DNA from 3 places in the Streptomyces sp. NPDC006997 genome. Region 2 is predicted to be linked to each of the others. Evidence: riboswitches for the same ligand, from Rfam matches in the RefSeq annotation. Region 2 holds a riboswitch; each other region holds the start of a gene.

Region 1 (7,367 bases), on a different contig from region 2:
GTGTTGGTGGGGGAGGGGGCGCAGGTGGTGCTGCTGCCGGAGTTCGAGGGGGCGGCGGTGGCGCCGAACCGACACTTGGTGGGTTGACGGGGTTTTGCGGGGCGGTAGGTGGGGGTGCCGGCGGGGCTGCTGGCGCCGGGGGATGGCCGCGAGGCCCGGCGCGGCGGGGTGCCTCCCCCAAGCTCTTCGAGCAGGAGGTACCCCCATGGCCCCGGCGGCACGACGGCCCACAGCTCGGTCGGCAGACGGCTGCCCGCAGCGAGGGCGGATGTGGGCGACGGCCCGCAGCGAGGGCGGATCTGGGCGACGGCCCGCAGTCGCCGTACGACGGAAGGGGACGGGTCGGGGGGTGTCCGCCCGCAGTGGTTCGCGCGGAAGACCCCGCACACCCCGCACCCCACAGCCCGCGCGGTTCCGAGGACGGACACCCCCCGGCGCGGCCCCGCACCACCCCCCGGCAGACAGCGCCACACCAGCCACCCACCAAACAGCCACAGGCCGCCGCAGGCGTGCATCTGGAGCAATGGACCTGCGCGGCGCCACGCGGCGGGGCACGCTGCCAGGGACAGGCTGGCGGACAGTGCGGAGGTGGTGGGGCGTGAGGTCGATGGCGCGGAGTGTGGTGTTCGGGGTGGTCGTCAGCTGTCTCGCCGGGCTGCTCGGCGGGTGCGGCAGTCTGGATTCCGAGGCCCGCAGCATGGCCCGCGCCCTACCCCCCGACGCCGACTTCACCCACCCCGGCATCCTCGTCGGCAAGTCACAGCTCAAGGCCGTCCGCGAGAACGTCACCGCGGGCAAACAGCCCTGGCTGAAGGCGTACCTCGACATGCGGGACAGCGAGTACGGCTCGTACCGCTACACCCCGAAGCCCTCCGCGACCGTCTCCTGCCCCACCAACGGCAGACCAGGCCCCGGCTGCCGAGCCGAGCGCCGCGACGCCATCGCCGCCTACACCCAGGCCCTCCTCTTCACCGTCACCGGCAAGGAACAGCACGCCGCCAAGGCCACCGCCATCATGGACGCCTGGTCCGCCAAGCTGAAACGGCACACCGGCGGCAACGCCGCCCTCCAGGCCGCCTGGTCCGGCGCCACCTGGGCCCGCGCCGCGGAGATCATCCGGTACACCCCCGACTCCGGCTGGCCCCAGGGCCGCGTACGCCGCTTCGAGGACATGCTCCGCACGGCCCACCTCCCCGAGGTCACCGCCCGCGTCCCCGACTTCAACGGCAACTGGGACCTCGCCATGACCAACGCGGCCCTCGCCATCGCCGTCTTCCTCGACGACCACCAGACCTTCGACGACGCCCTCGCCCGCGCCCGCGCCCGCGTCCCCGCCTACTTCTACCTGGCCAAGGACGGCCCCCGCCCGCGCCCCCCGAAGGGCGGCACCATCAACACCCCGGCCGAGATCTCCACGTACTGGTTCGGCCAGAAGACGTACAAGGACGGCCTCACCCAGGAGACCTGCCACGACTTCCGCCACGTCGGCTACTCCCTCGCCGCCACCGCCCACATCGCCGAGACCGCCTGGCACCAGGGCGTCGACCTCTACGACGAACTCAAGGACCGCCTGACCGCCACCCTCACCCTGCACGCCCGCCACCAGCTCCGCCGCACCGGCCCCACCCCCGCCTGGCTCTGCGCAGGCAAGGCGGACCGGAACATGGGCCCGCACCTGGAGGTCGTCCTCAACCACCTCGACCACCGCCTCGACGACACCGGCGACGGCGACACCCCCCTCGACGACGCCCGCGAACTCGCCCGCCGTACCCGCCCCGCAGGCGCCGACGGCCGCTTCGTCTCCTGGGAGACCCTGACCCACGCGAACAACCCCGGATAAAGGCGTGTGCTGGGCCCCCCGCCAATGGCGTACACTGGTGTCAACGCCGCGGGGTGGAGCAGCTCGGTAGCTCGCTGGGCTCATAACCCAGAGGTCGCAGGTTCAAATCCTGTCCCCGCTACTGAAGGCTTAGGGCCGGAATCCAGTACATGGATTCCGGCCCTAAGCGTTGTGGCGTACGACTTCACATCTCCCGGCGTGGCCGCCCGCCCCCCGTCACAACCCGTGACCCCTCGAACGCCCTCCGCATAACAACTGACATACAGTCAGGAACCCAATCCCCGGCCAACTCGCCCGATTTTCGCCGTTCATGGCCCCGTACGTCCCCCAGCGTTCGGTAATGATCAAGCGGAACGGCTTGGAATTCAGCCCCCGGTTCTATTAACGTCCGATAACGCAGCGCGGTCGTCCCAGCCGTCACAAGAGACGGCTCCGTGCGCACGCGCCGAATCCCGCGAGGGAACCGGGGAACCACCACCCTGGGGTGAATCGCGCGTCAACCACCGTAGAAGTACGACTGGTTTACGCGCGTAGGAGACCTTCCTGCTCCGAACCCGTCAGCTAACCCGGTAGGCGAAGAAGGAAGGAAGGAGTACGCCTACGTGGCGTCCAACCGGCCTGGCACCCCTGCTGCCTTCGGCTCCGACCCCGGTTCCGTCCGTCCCGTCGACACCGTCGACACCGTCGACACCGTCGTCTACGGCGGCGAGCGCACCGACGAGGGCCCCTGGGAGGAGTGGAACCCCACCGCGGACTCCATCCGCCCCGTACGCGGACGGCACCGCGTCAGCAAGCAGCGCGGCGGCGGCCTCGCCCGCAGCTCCACCGTTCTCGGCGTCGGCGTCATAGCCGCCGTCGGCGCGGGCGGCATGGCCACCGCGCAGACGGGCAAGCCGCCGGTCTCCATCTCCATACCCGACCTGCCCTCCGTCGGCTCCCCCTTCTCGGACGACGACTCCGAGGACACCGCCGCCGAGCCCGCCGAAGAGGCCGCTACCCCGCTCAGCGGCGTCGGCGTCACCACCACGGACACCGCCGAGGGCACCACCGACGCCGGTGAGGCACTGCGCGCCCGCATCATGGCCCAGGCCGAGCAGCAGCAGGACCAGGTCGACACCAAGGCGCAGCAGGCCGCCGAGGCCGCCGCAGCGAAGGCCGCCGCCGAGGCCGCCGAGAAGGCGGAGGAGGAGGCCGCGGCCAAGGCCGCCGCCGAGAAGGCCGCCGCGGAGGAAGAGGCCCGCAAGAAGGCCGAGGCCGAGCGGCTCGCCGAGCTGGCCCGGCAGTACACGCTGCCGACCTCCTCGTACACGATCACCTCGACCTACGGTCAGGCCGGTGCGATGTGGTCCTCCGGCTACCACACCGGCCTGGACTTCGCCGCGCCCACGGGCACGCTCATCAAGGCGGTCCACAGCGGCACGATCACGCAGGCCGGGTGGGACGGCTCGTACGGCTACAAGACGGTCCTCACCCTCGATGACGGCACCGAGATCTGGTACGCCCACCAGTCGTCGATCAGCGTCAGCGTCGGTCAGAAGGTGACCACCGGCGACGTCATCGGGCGCGTGGGCGCGACGGGCAACGTCACCGGGCCGCACCTGCACTTGGAGGTGCACCCGGACGGGGGCGGCGGGATCGACCCGATGGCCTGGCTCCAGGGCAAGGGGCTCACGCCCTGAGCGAGCGTCTCGCGGCATCCCCCTACTCCGCTTCCACCCCCGCTTCACCCTGATCCCCGGCGGTCCTGACGGCAACCCCCCGACGTCAGGGCTGCCGGTTCAGTGCTGGTAGGGATTGTGGACCGGCTGAGCCGGCTGAGCCGGATAGGCCGCGTAGGGCGTCTGCGTCGGCACCCATCCGTACACCGGACGCACCGGAGCCGTCATGCGCGCCGCGTGGTCCAGGGCCGGGTAGGCGATGTCCCGGCGGCTCCACAGCTCGTGCAGCAGTTCCCGTTCCCGTACGGCGAAGTCCGCCCCGGCCCGGCCGCGGCGGGCCCGGTGCCGCAGGAACGCCAGTGCCGTCGCGTACGCCTCGTACTGCGCCACCGTGCGCGACGCCGGTTTGCCCAGGTGGTGACCGGCGTACCCGCGGGCCAGGCGGCGCGCCCGCAGGGAGCCGAGCGCGTACGGCTCGGCCGGGGTGAGCCAGCCCGCGGCGGTGTAGACGGGCAGTTCCTCGCGTACGGTGCGCAGTTCGCGTTGGCGGGTGTAGACGGCCAGCCAGACCAGCAGGCCGAAGACCGGGACCATGAACAGGCCGTACACCGCGAAGAAGCCGTACGGGCCGAAGGACGCCGAGCCGTTCCACAGGGCGTGCGTGCCCATCGCGAGCAGTAGCCCCGACAGCGGGAGCAGGACGCGGCGCACGCGCTGCCGGTCGGCGCCGAGCGCGGCGATGCCGAAGCCGATGCCGGTCAGGACGGTGAACAGGGGGTGCGCGAACGGGGACATGATGATGCGCACGAAGAACGTCGCCGCGGTGACGGACGCGATGCCGCTGCCGCCGGTGAGCTGGTCGGTGCCGAAGGCGGTGCCGAGGTAGAGGATGTTCTCGGTGAAGGCGAAGCCGGTGGCGGTGACACCGGCTATGACGACGCCGTCGACGATCCCGGTGAAGTCCCTCCTGCGGAAGAGGAAGACCAGGAGTACGGCGGCGGCCTTCGCCGACTCCTCGACGACCGGGGCTATCACCGTCGCGCCGAGGGTGTCCGCGCCGACCGGGTCGGCGGTGGTCGTGGCGATCCAGCGGGTGGCGAAGCTGTTGGCGACGATCGCTATCAGGGCGGCGGCGCAGGCGCCCCAGGCGAAGGCGAAGACGAGGTTGCGCCAGGGGGCGGGGGCCACGCGGTCGAGCCAGCGGAAGGCGGTGACGAGGAGGGGGACGGGGAGGACGGCGAGGCCGAGCCCCACCAGGAACCCGTCGGTGCCGGTCTCCCTGCGGACGAGGGCGAGGATGACGAGGCCGGAGAGCGCGAGGAGCGTGAAGAGGGCGCCGTAGCGGACCCAGGCGCGGTGCCACCAGCGGGGGCGGGGGGCTGGGTACGCCGGGTACGTTCCGTACGTCTGGTACGCGGGACTGGTGGCCACGGCATCGACCCTAACGGGGGTGGGGCGCTGTCCGCGGTGGTCAGGCGCCGGGGTGGGGCAGGTCAGTGTGCTGTAGGCGCGGTACGCGACGGAAGAGCAGGTCGTTCACGACATGACCCTTGTCCAGGCCCTGGCCCTCGAAACGGGTGAGCGGGCGGTGGGCGGGGCGGGGCGCGAAGCCGCCGTCCGGCTGGGTGTTCTCGAAGTCGGGGTGCGCGGTGAGGACGTCGAGCATCTGCTCGGCGTACGGCTCCCAGTCGGTGGCGCAGTGCACCAGCGCGCCGGGCTTGAGGCGGGTGGCGGCGAGGGTGAGGAAGTCCGGCTGGATCAGGCGGCGCTTGTGGTGCCGCTTCTTGGGCCAGGGGTCGGGGAAGTAGACGCGGAGGGCGTCCAGGGAGTCGGGGGCGAGCATCTCGCGGAGCAGGATGATGGCGTCGCCGTTGCCCACGCGGATGTTGGTGAGGCTGTTGCGGTCGGCGAGGTTGAGGAGGTTGCCCTGGCCGGGGGTGTGGACGTCCACGGCGAGGATGTTGGTGCGGGGGTCGGCGGCGGCCATCTGGGCGGTGGCCTCGCCCATGCCGAAGCCGATCTCCAGGGCTACGGGGTGGTCGTTGCCGAAGAGGTCGGCGAGGTCGATGACCGTGTGGCCGTCGATGTCGAGGCCCCACTTGGGCCACAGGCGCTGCAGGGCCTCGGCCTGGCCGGTGGTCACGCGGCTTCTGCGCGGCTGGAAGCTGCGGATACGGCGCTCGAAGTGCGAGCCCGCCGGGTCGGCCTTGGGGCCGTCGGGGAACCGCGGCTCGTCCTTCGCTCGGGGGGCGGGCGTGGGGGTGGTGGGGTGGTTGCTCAACGACTCAGACACAATGCGACCGATTTTACGGCGCGTGATGCCTGCGGCGGCCTGTGGCTGTTTGGTGGGTGGCTGGGGTAGCGCTGTCTGCCGGGGGGTGGTGCGGGGCCGTGCCGGGGGGTGTCCGTCCTCGGAACCGCGCGGGCTGTGGGGTGAGGGGTGTGCGGGGTTTTCCGCGCGAACCACTGCGGGCGGACACCCCCCGACACGTCCCCTTCCGTCGTACGGCGACTGCGGGCCGTCGCCCAGATCCGCCCTCGCTGCGGGCCGTCGCCCAGATCCGCCCTCGCTGCGGGCAGCCGTCTGCCGGCCCGCAGCCAGGGCGGGACCCACCCGGCAGCGGCTTGGCGGAGAGGGCCACATCTGCCGTCGCCGTGGGCCGTCGTGCCGTTGGGGTGATGGGGTCCCCCTGCTTGAGCGAAGGCGAGGGCTTGGGGGAGGTACCCCGTAGCGCCGGGCCGCGCGGGCCGCCACCCGGCGCCAGCACCCGCGCCGGGCACCTGTCGGCGCAGCGTGAGCGCGTCTCAGCCCGACCCCAGCACCCGCAAGACCCTCCGCGCCACCGCCCGCCCCACCGGCAGGGCCGCCGTCGTCGCAGGAGACGGGGCGTTGAGGACGTGGACCGTGCGTGGGCCCTCGTGGATGAGGAAGTCGTCGGCCAGGCTGCCGTCCCGCAGGACCGCCTGAGCCCGCACCCCCGCCGCCGCGGGCGTCAGGTCGGCGGCCCGGACGTCGGGCAGCAGGCGCCGCACAACCTCGGTGAAGGCGGCCTTGGACAGCGACCGCAGTACCTCCCCCGCGCCGTACCGCCAGGGCTCGCGGGCGAGGTGCCACACGCCGGGGTCGGCAAGCGCGCCGCGCAGGTCGCGGGCGCTGAAGTCGGCCCGGCGGTACCCCTCGCGGGCGAGGGCCGGTACCGCGTTGGGGCCGACGTGGACCGTGCCGTCGATGCCGCGGGTGAGGTGGACGCCGAGGAAGGGGAAGGCCGGGTCCGGTACCGGGTAGACCAGGCCCCGGACCAGGTCAGGGCGGTCGAGGGTGTAGTACTCGCCCCGGAACGGGACGATGCGCGTGGCCGGGTCGTCGCCCGCCATCCGGGCCACCTCGTCGCCGTGCAGGCCCGCGCAGTTCACCAGCGCCCGTGCGCGCAGCACCGTGCCGTCGGCCGTGCGGACCGCGACTCCGAGGGCGGGGCGGCGGTCGACGCGGACGACCTGGGCGCCGTACCGGATCTCCGCGCCGGAGGCGTCGGCGAGCTGGCGGGTGACGCCGACGAAGTCGCAGACGCCGGTCGTGCCGACGTGGATGGCGGCGATGCCGCGTACGGCCGGTTCGAGGTCGGGGATCTGTGCCGCGCCCAGTTCACGGACCGGGATGCCGTTCTCCCGGCCGCGCTGGACGAGGGCGTGCAGGCGGGGCAGCTCGGTGCGGTCGGTGGCGACGATCAGCTTGCCGGTGACGGCGTGGGCGATGTCGTACTCCGCGCAGAACTTGGTCAGCTCGGCGGCGCCGCGGACCGCGTAGCGGGCCTTGAGGGAGCCGGGGCGGTAGTAGATGCCGCTGTGGATGACTCCGCTGTTGTGGCCTG
Region 2 (7,367 bases):
CCGTTCGGCGGCGTCCAGTTTGCCGGTGATGGTCCGCCGGTGGCGCTTCAGCTCCGTCTGGCGTGACTTCAGGGAGGCCAGTTCCACGCGGGCGGCGCCACGCAACCGCTCGATCTCCCGCATCTGCTGGTGGACACGGGTGACGGTGGTGGCCTGCCGGTGGCCCGCGCGCTCGGCGAACGCGGCGCCGTCGAGGTAGCGGTCGGGGTCGTCGGAGAGGGCGAGCTGGAGCGTGGGGTCGAGGGTGCCACCGCGGTACTGCGCCGCCGCGGCCGAACCGAGTTCCTCGCGTGCCGAGTTGAGCCGGTCCTCCTTGCGGGCCGCCTCGTCGCGCAGTTCCGCCAGCCGCTCCTCGGCGGCCTCGGCCTTCTCCCGGGCCCCGTTGTACTGGTCGGTGGCGGCCTCCGCCTCCTGGTAGAGCTGGTGGACCCTGGCCCTGACCTGCGCCGGGGTGAGGTCCGGCTGGGCGTGCCCGGTGCCGTCGAAGGCGGTCGCGGTGGCCGCGCCCGCCAGGACGAGGGTGGCGGCGGTCCGGACGGTGGTGCCGCCTGCCGGACGTTGTGGGGGCTTGCGGTGCGCTGCCACCTGGGCTGCACATCCTTTCGTACGGCCGTGAGGAGCGGGGGGACGCGCCCGTCGGCGGCCCGCACAGGGGAGTGGACCGCCGCCGGACCTTCTCGGCGGGGGTGGCCGACGCCGCCCCTGGCGAGGGCGGGTTGGGGAGCCGGTCACCTGGGGGAGGACGCTAATCCCGGGCGTGTCCAGCCGGTGACACGTTGTACGGAAGTGACTCCAGCGGATCGCCGGACGACCGGGGATGACCGGGGCTCCCGAGGCGGGCCGTCGACTTCGCGCGGTGCGCTGACCGATGTGGGGAAACCGGGAGCCGACGCGGCGGGGCGGCTGCTATGGGCGCATATATGCAAGGCGCGGCAGAAGGGCCCCGTAGGGGTGGGCCGGTGTCGGACGGCGGGGTGGCCGTGGCTAGGCTCCGGCTCCATGGACGTACTCATCCACCTCTTCGTCGGCCTGCACGTCATCGGAATCGCCGCGCTGCTCGGCGGCTTCCTCACCCAAATGAAGGCGATGGGGCAGGGCACCGCCCGCTTCGTCCCCGCGATGCTGCACGGCGCCCTGACGATGCTGGTCACGGGTGTGGTCCTGGTCGGCCTGAACCAGGCCGACGACCGGACCCTCGACAACGTCAAGATCGGCGTGAAGCTGGCCCTGCTGATCGTGATCCTCGGGCTCGTCTACGTGAAGCGGGACGAGGAGAAGGTGGACAAGGGCCTCTTCGGCCTGGTCGGCCTGCTGACCACGACGAACATCTTCATCGCGGTGCTCTGGACCTGAGGTCCCGCTCCGGGGGCCCGGCCCGTGCCCGGCCCCCGGAGGAAGCGTGGGCGTCAGGCGGGCCGTACCACGCTGTGGATGGAGGACTCGCCGTCGTAGTAGACCGACTCCTCGCGCACGTAGGCGCCGGGCTTCGGGGCGTGGATCATCATGCCGTTGCCGATGTAGATGCCGACGTGGGTGACGTCGTCGTAGAAGAAGACCAGGTCACCGGGTTGGGCGCTGGACAGGGAGACCGTGGTGCCCGCGTTGACCTGGTCGTAGGTGGTGCGCGGCAGGGAGATCGCGGCGGCGTTCCAGGCGGCCTGGGTCAGTCCGGAGCAGTCGTAGGAGTCGGGGCCGGTGGCGCCCCAGACGTACGGCTTGCCGATCTGGGCGCGGGCGAAGGCGAGCGCCTTCTCGGCCTTGGAGGCGTACGAGGAGTCGGCCGCGGGGTCCGTCGAAGTACCGGTGGAGGTGCCGGTGGAGCCCGTCGCGCCGGAGGTGCCGCTCTCCTGCTCCTGGGCCGCCGCCGCTGCCGCTGCCGCTTCGTCTTCCTGGCGCTGCTGCTCCTCGGCCTGCTGGCGGGCCAGCTCGGCCGCCTTGCGCTCGGCCTCCTCCTGCTTCTTCTTCTCGATCGCCGCGAGCCGCGCCTTCTCCTCGGCGGTCAGCTCCGACAGCAGGTCGCGCGCGTCGGCGAGCTTCTTCTGGACGGTGGACTTGGCCGTCCTGAGGTCGTCCCGCGACTCGGTGAGCGTCTCAAGGCTGTCGGTGGCCTCCTGGCGCTTCTCCATCGTCGCCGTCTGCTCGGCGAAGTAGTCGTCGACCGCCGACTTCTGGGTGCTGGTGAGCCGCCCCATGAGCTGGGTCTGGTCGAAGTAGTCCTGCGGTGAGTCCGCGAGCAGGAAGGTCGCCGTGGTGGGGGCGGCGGCGCCGGTGCGGTACTGGGCGGCGGCGTAGGAACCGAGTTCCTCGCGCGCGTCGTTGAGCTTCTGGGTGCGCTTGGCGACGTCGTCGAGGAGGGTGTCGACCTGCTTGCGCTGCTTCGCGGTCTTCTCCTTGGCCGCGTTGTACTTCTCGGTCGCCGACTCGGCCTGGCGGTAGAGGTCGTCGACCTTCTTCTCGACCTCCTCCAGACTCGGCCGGTCGTCCGAGGGGGCCGCGTTGGCCGTCTGGGAGAGCAGGGCCACGGAGGTGAGGGCGGCGGTGGCCAGGCCGGGGGTGCGGATACCGGCCACGCGGCTGCCCGCGGCACGTGACTTGCGGTGCGACGCCAAGGAGGCGACTCCTTCCATGTACCGCCTACCGGGTTAGCTGTCGGGTTCGGGCGGGTGGTTCGGAAGGGTTGCCCTACGGCCACTCCCTCAGGAGGAGTGAGCCGATTCACCCCGGGATCGGTGGGTCCCCGGCTCCGGCCACTGCCACGCGGGCACGCCGGACTCGGCGGAGGCCGCGCGGCCCGGCGACGTTCGCCGGAGGGGGTCGTACGGCCCGCTCGGCACCGTAGCCAACTCGTGTGGTGGCTGTGAAGGTTGGTGGGTGATATGCCCGATACATTTTCGTGACCTTATCCGGAACGTCGCTCACCGTGTCCGGGCTGGAGTGATCCGTGACGGTCGGGGCGAGGGGCGCGCGGGCTGGGGCGGTCCGGGGCCGTGGCGCGGACCGCGGCGGTCCCGGGCGGTGCGGGCGCCGGGTCGGCGGGATCCGGCTCCGGTTGTCAGTGCGGCACCCTAGACTCGGAGAGCGATGAGCAGCCTCTTTGACGACAGCTTCCTGGCGGACCTCCAGGCCCAGCGCGGCCCCGCGGACGAACCCCCGCCGCCGCCCGAGGACGATCACGTACCGGAGCCGGTTCCGGACGATCTGTTCAGCGGGAAGTTCGACGTGCCCCCGGACCGCGACGCCTACTACCGCGACGGCGCGCCCCGCCCGGTGGTGGACTCCGCCGCCCTGCTCGCGGGGCTGAACGACAACCAGCGCGCCGCCGTCGTGCACGCGGGTTCCCCGTTGCTCATCGTGGCCGGAGCCGGGTCCGGCAAGACCCGGGTGCTCACCCACCGCATCGCCCACCTGCTGGCCGACCGCGGTGTGCACCCCGGGCAGATCCTCGCGATCACCTTCACCAACAAGGCCGCGGGCGAGATGAAGGAGCGCGTCGAGCAGCTCGTCGGCCCGCGCGCGAACGCGATGTGGGTGATGACGTTCCACAGCGCGTGCGTGCGCATCCTGCGCCGGGAGAGCAAGCGGCTCGGCTTCACCTCGTCGTTCTCGATCTACGACGCCGCCGACTCCAAGCGTCTGATGGCCCTGGTCTGCCGCGACCTGGACCTCGACCCGAAGCGGTTCCCGCCCAAGTCGTTCAGCGCCAAGATCAGCAACCTGAAGAACGAGCTGGTCGACGAGGAGGACTTCGCCGCCCAGGCCACCGACGGCTTCGAGAAGACGCTCGCCCAGGCGTACGCGCTGTACCAGTCACGGCTGCGCGAGGCGAACGCCCTCGACTTCGACGACCTGATCATGACGACGGTCAACCTGCTGCGCGCCTTCCCGGACGTCGCCGAGCACTACCGCCGCCGCTTCCGGCACGTCATGGTCGACGAGTACCAGGACACCAACCACGCGCAGTACGCCCTCGTCCGCGAACTCGTCGGCCCCTCCGGCGAGGACCAGGACCCCGCCGAGCTGTGCGTCGTCGGTGACGCCGACCAGTCGATCTACGCCTTCCGCGGTGCGACCATCCGCAACATCCTCCAGTTCGAGGAGGACTACCCGGACGCGACGACGATCCTCCTTGAGCAGAACTACCGCTCCACCCAGACGATCCTCACCGTCGCCAACGCCGTCATCGAGCGCAACGAGTCCCGCCGCCCCAAGAACCTGTGGACCAACGCGGGCGCGGGCGCGCGCATCACCGGCTACGTCGCCGACACCGAGCACGACGAGGCGCAGTTCGTCGCCGACGAGATAGACCGCCTCACCGACGCGGGCGAGGCGAAGGCCGGGGACGTCGCGGTCTTCTACCGGACGAACGCCCAGTCCCGTGTCTTCGAAGAGGTGTTCATCCGCGTCGGCCTGCCCTACAAGGTCGTCGGCGGGGTCCGCTTCTACGAGCGCAAGGAGGTCCGGGACGTCCTCGCCTACCTGCGGGTGCTCGCCAACCCGGAGGACTCCGTCCCGCTGCGCCGCATCCTCAACGTGCCCAAGCGCGGCATCGGCGACCGTGCGGAGGCCATGATCGACGCGCTCTCCCAGCGCGAGAAGATCAGCTTCCCGCAGGCGCTGCGCCGCGTCGACGAGGCGTACGGCATGGCCGCGCGGTCCACCAACGCCGTCAAGCGGTTCAACACGCTGATGGAGGACCTGCGGACGATCGTCGAGTCCGGCGCCGGTCCGGCGACGATCCTGGAAGCCGTCCTGGAACGCACCGGCTACCTGGCCGAGTTGCAGGCGTCGACCGACCCCCAGGACGAGACGCGTATCGAGAACCTCCAGGAACTCGCGGCCGTGGCGCTGGAGTTCGAGCAGGAACGCGGGGAAGAGGAGTCCGGCACGCTCGCCGACTTCCTGGAGCAGGTCGCGCTGGTCGCCGACTCCGACCAGATCCCCGACGAGGAGGACGGCGACGGCGTCATCACCCTGATGACCCTGCACACGGCCAAGGGCCTGGAGTTCCCGGTCGTCTTCCTGACCGGCATGGAGGACGGCGTCTTCCCGCACATGCGCGCCCTCGGCCAGACCAAGGAACTGGAGGAGGAGCGCCGCCTCGCCTACGTCGGCATCACCCGCGCCCGCGAGCGGCTCTACCTCACCCGCTCGGCGATGCGCAGCGCCTGGGGCCAGCCGCAGTACAACCCGCCCTCCCGCTTCCTGGAGGAGATCCCCGGCGAGCACGTGGACTGGAAGCGCACCGGCGGCTCCGCGGCCCCGGCGGGCCCGGTCTCGGGCGTGGCGGCGTCCCTGTCGTCGTCGCGTTCACGGTCCTCGGCTTCGGGGGCGTCCGGGTTCGCCACCCGCAGGACCGACGAGAAGCCGGTGGTCGCGCTGGCGGTCGGGGACCGGGTCACCCACGACCAGTTCGGGCTCGGCACGGTGACGGCGGTGAAGGGCACGGGCGCGAACGCCGAGGCGACGATCGACTTCGGCGACGCCAAGCCGAAGCGGCTGCTGCTGCGGTACGCGCCGGTGGAGAAGCTGTAGGGAGCGCGCGCACGGGCCAGCGGGGGTGGGCCCGTGCCGTACGGCGGGCCCGCTGGCGTTGGCAGCGCTGGCAGAACCGTTACGGCTGACGCGTTACGACGGGTCCAGGCCGTGGCTGCGCAGCCACGCCAGCGGGTCGATGGACGAGCCACCGCCGGGCCGGACCTCGAAGTGCAGGTGCGGACCGGTCGAGTTGCCGGAGTTGCCGGAGAACGCGATCGCGTCGCCCGCCTTCACCGTCGTACCGGACGGGACCTGGTAGCTGGAGAGGTGGCAGTACCACGTCTCCGTGCCGTCCATCGCGGTCACGATCATCATGTTGCCGTAGGCGGTGTTGTACTCGGTGCGCACGGTGCCGTCGGTCGCGGCCATCACCGTGGTGCCGTAGGAGACGGGGAAGTCGATGCCGGTGTGCACGGACATCCAGTTGATGCCCGCCTGACCGTAGTAGGCGCTCAGCCCGTGCGCCGCGACCGGCAGGGCGAACTTCGGGCGCAGCCGCTCCTTGCGGGCCGCCTCCGCCGCCGCCCGCTTCTGCTCGGCCTCCTGCTCCGCCTTGAGGTCGATGCGCTCCTGGGTACGGCTGACCCGGTCGCCGAAGTCGTTCGCCTCGGCGGTGAGGGACTCCAGCTGGGTGGCGAGCTTGTCGTTGGCGGCGGCCGGTTTCACCGGCGGTGCGTCCGCGGCGGACGCGGGCGCCTCCTGCTCGTCCTCGCTGAAACCGCTGACCGAGGCGGCGGCGATCCCCGCGACGCCCATCACGCACGCCGACGGGACGGCGACGGTCAGCAGCGCGGAGCGCCGGGCGGGTTGGCGGCGGCGGGAGCGGGACGCGCGGGCCGCGGCGCGGGTGGCGGGGAGCGGCGCGCCTTCTTCCTGGTCGTCGAGGAGCGGCTCCACGGCGGGCAGTTCGCCGGTGCGGCTCAACTCGGGTTCGTCGTCGGTGCTTTCCTGGTGGGCGTCGGGCGCCCCGGTATCAGGGAAGCCCTCGTGGTCCGGGACCTGGTGCTGGCCGTAGGGGTCGTGATCCGCCTGGGACGCGTAGGCGTCCCGCGGGTAGCCGTGCTCGTCGTGTCCGGTGCCGTCGGAGTTCCACTGCGTGGCGTCGTAGGTGCCGGTCTCGAAGGTCTGCGTGCCCCAGTCCCACTGCTGGGTCTGGTCGGGTGCCGCGCCCGTGGACTGCTCGGGCGGGAGCCAGGCGCTCGCGTCCCACTGGCCGCTGGTGTCGTTGCCCGTCGCCTGGTGGGGGATACCGGCGAGCTGCTGGTGCTCGGCTGTCCAGTTCACGGTGTCGTGGGCGCCGGTGTCGTAGGCGCTGGCGTCGTAGGCGGCGTGGTGCTGGGCGGCGTACGGGTCGTAGTCCAGCGTCTGGTGGCCGCCGGTGGCCCACTGGGTGGCGTCGTACGCGCCGGTGGCCTGGCCGTGGTCCGGGAGGGCGCCGAAGAGGGGGTCGGCGGAGAAGGCGGCGGTGGTGTGGGTGGTGGCGCCGTAGCCGCCCTCAAAACCAGTGGCGTCATGGTCGCCGTACGTGGTGAGGTCACCGTACTGGGCTTCCTGACCGCCGTAGGGCGCGTAGTGCGCGGAGGCGGCGTCGGAAGCCGGAGCCGGGGACGTCATGGTCCCCGACGGGTGACGATCGTTCACCAACTTCTCTTTCGCCTCGACAACAGGGGCTGCCAGAGCAGTGCGGCGACTGTACCCGGCGGTACGCGGGCACGACAATCTTCAGCAGGTTTCACGCCCGCAGGAAACGGGCATTCGGCCGCCTTTTGGCGGTCGGTAGGCGCAGGCTTGGCCTTGTGTTCGAAGATTGTTCGACCGTCGGGCGCTGTCTC
Region 3 (7,367 bases), on a different contig from region 2:
GCCGCAGCGGCGGGACGCCGTGTCGTCGGCGGCGAGTTCGACCAGACGGCGGGTCTGGTCGCAGAAGTGGGCGAACAACGGGATGTGGGGGAATCCGGTGGCGAGCGCGGTGGAGAGGTGGACCAGCCAGTCGTGGCGGGCGCGGGCATGGCCGCGCTCATGGGTGAGGACGGCGTCGAGCTGGGGGTCGGTGAGCCGTTGCAGCGCGCCCGTGGTGACGACGAGCTGGGGCGGGTGTCCCGGCATCCACCAGGCGTCGGGGTACTCGTCCTCCAACACCAGCAGCGGGCCCCGGGCGGCCGGGAGCCCGGCGGGCAGGTCGGGGGCGCGTTCCCGCAGCACGGTGCGGGCGTGCAGACGGCGGCGCCGCGCCTCGAACAGTTCCCGGGCGAGCATGGCGCCGGTCCAGGCGGCACCGCAGGCCAGCAGCAGGGTGAGGGCGACCGCCCAGGGCGGCGCGGTGGACAGGTCGTACGCGGCGGTGACGGCGGCCGGTGCCGGGGCGAAGACCTGGGCGCGCACGGTCTGGAAGACGGCCGCGGTGCCCAGGACGAGCGCGGTCAGACAACTCAGCAGCACCGTGGCGACCAGGCACTGCCACACCCACAGCCCCACCACCGGCTCCCGCTCGGGCCAGGTGGCCCGGGTCAGCAGCCGCGGCACGGGTACGGCGGCCGTCAGAGCGACGATGCTCAGCAGGAGCAGGCAGACGGTCATGCCACTCGGCTCCGGATCCTGATCGGAAGTATCGGGATGGTCGGCGGTAACGGGAGTACGGGTACGGCGAGTTCGGGTGGCGCGGGGTAGCGCGGCTCAAGGCGCGCGCGGTCGGCCGGGGCCGTACGCGTTCCGCCCGCCGCCAGTATGACGGCGGCGGGCGGTCGGAGTCAGCGCTCCGGCGGAGTCCGGTTGTGGCGGGCGGTGGCTCAGCCGGCCGCGACGATCCGGCCGGTCACCTCGCCCAGGCCGACCCGGGCGCCGTCCGGGCCCGGCGCCCACGCGGTCATGGTGACGACGTCCCCGTCCTCCAGGAACGTGCGCTTGCCGTCGGGGAGTTCGAGGGCGTCCCGGCCGTTCCAGGTCAGCTCCAGCAGGGAGCCGCGTTCGCGTTCGGCCGGGCCGCTGACCGTACCGGAGCCGTACAGGTCACCGGTGCGCAGGGAGGCGCCGTTGACGGTCATGTGGGCGAGCTGCTGGGCGGCCGTCCAGTACATGGTGGAGAAGGGGGGGTCGGAGATGACGTGGCCGTTGACGGCGACGGAGAGACGCAGGTCGTAGCCGCCGGGCTCCTCCCGGGCGTCGTCCAGGTAGGGCAGCAGCGGGTGGGTGCGCTCCGGCGGGGCGACCCGGGCCTCGTCCAGGGCGTCCAGCGGGGTGATCCACGCCGAGACGGAGGTGGCGAAGGACTTGCCGAGGAACGGACCGAGGGGGACGTACTCCCAGGCCTGGATGTCGCGTGCGGACCAGTCGTTGAGGAGGCAGAGACCGAAGACGTGCTCACGGAAGTCGCCCAGCGCGACGGGGCTGCCCATCGGTGACGGCGCGCCGACCACGAAGCCGACCTCGGCCTCGATGTCCAGCCGGACGGAGGGCCCGAAGCCCGGCGCGGGGTCGGTCGGTGCCTTGCGCTGGCCGGAGGGGCGCACCACGTCGGTGCCGGAGACGACGACCGTGCCGGAGCGGCCGTGGTAACCGATGGGCAGGTGCTTCCAGTTGGGGGTCAGGGAGTCCGCGGCGTCCGGGCGGAAGATCTGGCCGACGTTCCGGGCGTGGTTCTCGGAGGCGTAGAAGTCGACGTAGTCCGCGACCTCGAAGGGGAGGTGCAGGGTCACCGAGGAGAGCGGGTGGAACAGCGGCTCCAGGGCCTCGCGGTGGGAGGGCACGGTCACCCACGCCGTCAGCGCGCGGCGTACGTCCGACCAGGTGGTGCGGCCCGCGGCCAGCAGCGGGTTCAAGGTCGGGCGGCCGAGCAGGGCGGCATAGGGGGAGCCCAGGGTCAGGGCCGCCGCACCGGCGTCGAGGACGTGGTCGCCGAGGCGGACGCCGATCCTGCGGTCCGCGCTGCCGGGGAGTGAGAACACGCCGTACGGAAGGTTGTGCGGTCCGAAGGGATCGCCCTCGGGGACATCGAAGGGGGGCATGGGGTGCTGCCTCTCTTTCTGCGGGCGCGCCACACATTCAGGTGGTCGGGCCACACGTTACGGCGGAGGCGGCCGTCTTGGGCACTGTCCGATACGCCCGAAGAGGGTGTTATGCCGGAAAGGTGGTGGCGGGATGTGCCTGTTCTGGTCCGGCGGCCCCCGGGGCCCGGAACCGGTCGCGGGGCCTAAGCACGGAGCGGAGTAAGGAAGTTGAGGCCGGAACAAGGGTCAACGAAGGGGGCGCGATGTCCGTATTCTCTGATCATGGCCGCACCCATCGCATATGCCGAGCGCACCACGTACTCCCTCATCGCCACCGACCTGGACGGGACGTTGCTCCGCGGCGACGACACCTTCTCCGACCGGTCGCTCAGCACGCTCGCCCGGGTGGCCGAGGTGGGCGCCCGACATCTGGTGGTGACGGGGCGACCGGCGCCGAGGGTGCGCCCGCTGCTGGAGCTCCTGGGCAGCACGGGGCTCGCGGTGTGCGGGCAGGGCGCGCAGTTGTACGACGCCGGCGCGGACCGTCTGCTGTGGTCCGTGACCCTGGACCGGCAGTTGGCCGAGACGGCGCTCGGCAAGATCGAGGCGGAGGTCGGCCAGGTCCACGCGGCGGTCGACCAGGACGGGGTCGAGGGGCTCACGCTCATCGAACCGGGCTACGAGATGCCGCACCCCACCCTGCCCGCGGTACGGGTGGACCGGCGCGACGACCTGTGGTGCGCGCCCATCAGCAAGGTCCTGTTGCGCCACGCCACCCTGTCGGACGACGAGTTGGCGTCGGTGGCCCGCGCGGTGGCGGGCTCGCTGGCGACGGTCACCATGTCGGGACCGGGGACGGTGGAACTCCAGCCCTGCGGCGTCACCAAGGCGACCGGGCTGGCGCTGGCCGCCGGACACCTCGGGCTGCGCCCGCAGGACACCATCGCCTTCGGCGACATGCCCAACGACATCCCGATGTTCGACTGGGCGGGCCACGGCGTCGCCATGGCCAACGCCCACCCGGAACTCAAGGCCGTCGCGGACGAGGTCACCCTCTCGAACGAGGACGACGGTGTCGCCGTCGTCCTCGAACGCCTCAGCTCACAAGGCTGACTGGGGCCGAGGGCCGGGCGTCGGCCCGGCTGCCGGGGCCGGGGGCTCAGTACGCCCCGAAGACGTTGTCGATCGAGCCGTACCGCGCGGCGGCGTAGTTGCAGGCGGCGGTGATGTTCGCGACCGGGTCGTACGGGTTGAAGGCGGTGCCGGGCACGTGGTAGGCGGCGAAGGTCGGGTCGATGACCTGGAGCAGGCCCTTGGAGGGGGTGCCCGCGGCCGCGTTGGAGTCCCAGAGGTTGATGGCGGCCGGGTTGCCGGACGACTCGCGCATGACGTTGCGGTAGATGGCGTCGTAGCTGCCCGGGATGCCGTGCTGGGCCATCACGGTGAGCGACTCGCGGATCCAGCCGTCGAGGTTGTCCGGGTACGCCGTGGCGGCGGTCGCGGCCGTGGTGGCCGTCGGGGTCCGGGCGGAGGCGCTGGTCGCGCCGATCAGCGGCAGCGCGAGCACGGCGGCGCCGGTGCTGGCGAGGGCGATCGTGCGGGCGAGGCGGGTGGTGCGGGCACGGCGGGGCTGGCCGTCTGCGGGCATGGTGAACGTCCTCTCCGGCGCCTGCGAGGTGAGCTGTCGGGTTCGGGCGGGAGCTGCCCGGCCGTGCCCTGCGCGGGTACGGCTTCACCCCGAGCCGTGCCGTGGCGACGTACGGCGTCGTGTGACGTCGTACGCGTCGCGGCCCGGCGACTTACCTGGGTCCCCCGCTCCTGCCATGGATGAGTGAGTGAGTCAGTGGGTGCCGGAGCGGTGGCAGGATTCGGCGTCCGCCCGACAGGCCGGGAACGTATGCGAGAGCACATGTCGGAAACAAGTGCGGGATCCGCGCATCACACCGTTCGGTGTGTGATCGACCTTGATCGGGTGATTTCGGGGTACTTGATCCTTTGTGAAGGCGCAGAAGCAACTGCTGGGGGGATGGCGGGGGTTCGGGTGGAGGAAGTGGTGGAGGGGAGGGGGCGGACTCGCGGGGTCGGGGTGAGGCATGTCACGGGCGTTAACAAGAGCGTCAAAACGGGCATTACTGCCAACTCGCCCTCAAGGTCGGGTTGGTGTCCTGGCGAATCCGGAACCCCTCCCGAGGGGTGTGTCGTTGCCGTATCGGTCACCCGGGGGGGCGTCCGAGGGGGGGCGTGTTCATGCCATCATGGCGAACAAAGGGGTGCAGTGCACCACGTTCGGGTGTATCTGGCCGTATTCACTCACTTAGCCCGCATATCCACTCGTATCGAATGATCAAAAACATACCGACCGTGATCCGATGCCGCCCGTGCCGCAACGGTGGGCGCCCTCGGTGATCGAAACATGACCGGATACGCTGACTTGAGTGAAGGCAGCGACGTATCGACAAACCGCGTAAGCGCCGGTGGATACCAGCAGACAGGAGACCCCTCGTGACCGTCGTCGGGCCATTCGGGCTGAGCGTGCGGGACCAGGCCCTGGAGGCCGATGTCCAGGCTGGGCTGGCGGCCGTCGAGGAAGGGTTGCTTGAGGCAACCAAGAGTGAGGTCCCTGCCATCACCGGCGCCGCCCAGCATCTCGTGCGGGCGGGCGGGAAGCGTTTCCGGCCACTGCTGGTGATGCTCGCGGCTCAGTTCGGCGATCCCTACGCCCCCGGAATCGTGCCTTCCGCGGTGGTCGTGGAGCTGACCCACCTGGCGACGCTGTACCACGACGACGTGATGGACGAGGCGGAGGTACGGCGCGGCGTGCCGAGCGCGAACACCCGCTGGGGCAACTCCGTCGCGGTCCTCACGGGTGACTTCCTCTTCGCCCGCGCCTCGCACATCCTGGCCGACCTCGGGCCGGAGGCGGTGCGGGTGCAGGCCGAGGCGTTCGAGCGGCTCGTGACCGGCCAGATCCTGGAGACCGCGGGCCCCACCGACGGGCGCGACCCGGTCGACCACTACCTCGACGTCCTCTCCGGCAAGACCGGCTCGCTGGTCGCGGTCGCCTGCCGGTTCGGCGCGATGATGTCCGGCGCAGACGAGACGGTCATCGACGTCCTCACCCAGTACGGCGAACGGCTCGGCGTCGCCTTCCAGCTCGCGGACGACGTCCTGGACATCGCCTCCGACTCCCACGAGTCCGGCAAGACGCCGGGCACCGACCTGCGCGAGGGCATCGCCACCCTGCCCGTGCTGCGGCTGCGGGAGCGCGCCGCCCGGCTGGGGCTGGAGGAGGACCTCGCCCTGTGCAAGCTGCTCGACTCCGACCTCACCGACGACGACCAGCACCAGCGCGCGCTGACGGCGCTGCGCGCCCACCCCGCGCTGGAGCAGGCGCGGCGCGACACGGTGCGGTACGCGGAGGAGGCGCGGGCCGCCCTGCTGCCGCTGCGTGAGTGCGACGCGAAGGCGGCGCTGACGGAGCTGTGCGACGCGGTGGTGCACCGGGCGGGGTGAGCGGGGCTCGTCGTACCCCGTCTGTACCGCGCTGGCGCCCCCCGGATCCGTCCGGCGGGGGAGGCGCCGTGCGCCGCGTCCCCGTCAGGTTCCCCGGGGGTGCCCCCAGTCGGCGGACTGCGACCGCAAGGTGACCGGCACCCCTACGGGTCGGTGCACACGGGGTCGTGGCGTGTCATACCCGAGCAGTACGCGGAGTTGGCTCCGTGGTCTGACGCTTCTCGCGGGCCGATTTGGTCAGATGGAGACCACGGAAAACACCACTCCTCACCAATTCGGGTGAGAATGGCGGCTCGGGGTAGAGCGCGACGAGGACGTGACGAGACGGACAGCCGCCGCCGACGCGAGAGGTAAGGCAGACATGGCACCGTACGCATCCGACGACAACACGACCGCGGCGCGGGACACGCGGGGAGACGACGCGCGCGGGGCGCGACGCAGGGCCGCGCGGTACGTGGTCCCGGTCGCGGTGACGGGGGTGGCCGCGGCGACCATCGGGCTCGTCCCGGCGCTCGCTGACTCCGGCAGCCCGGACCTTCCCGAGATCAGCGCACAGGAACTCATAGAGAAGATCGCCGCGTCGGACGTGCAGCAGCTGTCCGGAACGGTGAAGATCACCACCGACCTCGGGCTCCCCGACCTCGGCGGCCTGGGCGGCGGACTGGCCTCCGGGATGGCCGGGCAGGACGGCGGCGAGGGCTCCAGCGCCGACCCCTCGGCCAAGCTCACCGAGCTGGTCTCCGGCACGCACACCCTGCGCGTCGCCTCCGACGGCCCGGACCGGCAGAAGCTGTCCCTGCTGGAGGACGCCGCCGAGTACAGCCTGATCCACAACGGCGAGGACGTCTGGGGCTACGACAGCGCCTCGAACGAGGTCTACCACGGCACCGCGGCCGACGGCGCCGCCGGGGGGAAGAGGGCCGAGGAGGTTCCCGCCACGCCCAAGGACCTCACCGAGGAGGCCCTGAAGGCGGTCGACGACACCACCGCCGTGACCGTCGACGGGACCGCGCGGGTCGCCGGGCGCGACACGTACAAGCTGCTCGTCAAGCCCCGGCAGTCCGGGTCCACGGTCGGCGCCATCACCGTGGCGGTGGACGCGAAGACCGGCCTGCCGCTGAAGTTCACGCTGACCCCCGCGAGCGGCGGCGCCGCCGTCGTCGACGCGGGCTTCACCCGGATCAGCTACGCCAAGCCCGCCGCGTCGACCTTCGACTTCACCCCGCCCAAGGGCGCGAAGGTGACCGAGGAGGGTGACGCGCCGCGGACGCAGGAGCGGGACTTCCCCAAGGGACTCGACAAGGAATTCGGTGACGGATTCGGTCAGGGCACGGACGACGGCGCTGGCAAGGGCCTCGGCGAGCACGCCGAGGGTCCGGTCGTCATCGGTGAGGGCTGGAACGCCGTCGCCGTCCTCGACACCGGCGGCCGGGGCGTACCCTCCGGCACCGAGGTCGGCGGGGACATCGGTGGCTTCCTCGGCTCCCTCGGCGACGAGGTGAAGGGCGACTTCGGCTCGGGCACGGTCTTCAAGACGCGCCTGGTCAACGCCCTGGTCACGGACGACGGCAAGGTATACGTGGGTGCGGTGACGAAGGACGCGCTGGTGAAGGCGGCCGAGTCCGGGAAGTAGGCACGGGGCGACCGAGGGAGCCGAGAAGCCGATGGGTGAACCGTCCGCCACGGAGCAGGACGAGAAGCGGCCGGACGCGGGGGAGGCCGCGGGAGGGA

Evidence for each region. A riboswitch is a leader RNA that binds a small molecule or an ion and turns the genes downstream of it on or off. The one in region 2 is predicted to bind cyclic di-AMP.
Region 1: another riboswitch for cyclic di-AMP. It lies ahead of ABZ659_RS33555 (M23 family metallopeptidase); the one in region 2 lies ahead of ABZ659_RS17970 (NlpC/P60 family protein).
Region 3: another riboswitch for cyclic di-AMP. It lies ahead of ABZ659_RS22790 (transglycosylase SLT domain-containing protein); the one in region 2 lies ahead of ABZ659_RS17970 (NlpC/P60 family protein).

The regions. Positions count from the first base shown of each region.
Region 1 is NZ_JBEYHH010000057.1:14,444-21,810, reverse strand. It holds gene ABZ659_RS33570 (dihydrofolate reductase family protein) at 1-87, shown strand, start outside; gene ABZ659_RS33565 (alginate lyase family protein) at 608-1,840, shown strand; tRNA gene ABZ659_RS33560 (tRNA-Met) at 1,888-1,961, shown strand; cyclic di-AMP (ydaO/yuaA leader) riboswitch at 2,274-2,431, shown strand; gene ABZ659_RS33555 (M23 family metallopeptidase) at 2,443-3,519, shown strand; gene ABZ659_RS33550 (PrsW family intramembrane metalloprotease) at 3,619-4,929, opposite strand; gene trmB (tRNA (guanosine(46)-N7)-methyltransferase TrmB) at 4,970-5,791, opposite strand; gene lhgO (L-2-hydroxyglutarate oxidase) at 6,304-7,367, opposite strand, start outside.
Region 2 is NZ_JBEYHH010000016.1:121,607-128,973, reverse strand. It holds gene ABZ659_RS17980 (C40 family peptidase) at 1-585, opposite strand, end outside; gene ABZ659_RS17975 (hypothetical protein) at 1,000-1,353, shown strand; gene ABZ659_RS17970 (NlpC/P60 family protein) at 1,407-2,609, opposite strand; cyclic di-AMP (ydaO/yuaA leader) riboswitch at 2,617-2,788, opposite strand; gene pcrA (DNA helicase PcrA) at 3,082-5,532, shown strand; gene ABZ659_RS17960 (M23 family metallopeptidase) at 5,626-7,176, opposite strand.
Region 3 is NZ_JBEYHH010000022.1:118,026-125,392, forward strand. It holds gene ABZ659_RS22775 (M56 family metallopeptidase) at 1-717, opposite strand, end outside; gene fahA (fumarylacetoacetase) at 927-2,141, opposite strand; gene ABZ659_RS22785 (HAD family hydrolase) at 2,406-3,236, shown strand; gene ABZ659_RS22790 (transglycosylase SLT domain-containing protein) at 3,283-3,771, opposite strand; cyclic di-AMP (ydaO/yuaA leader) riboswitch at 3,777-3,967, opposite strand; gene ABZ659_RS22795 (polyprenyl synthetase family protein) at 4,626-5,636, shown strand; gene ABZ659_RS22800 (DUF2092 domain-containing protein) at 5,998-7,269, shown strand; gene ABZ659_RS22805 (ABC transporter ATP-binding protein) at 7,301-7,367, shown strand, end outside.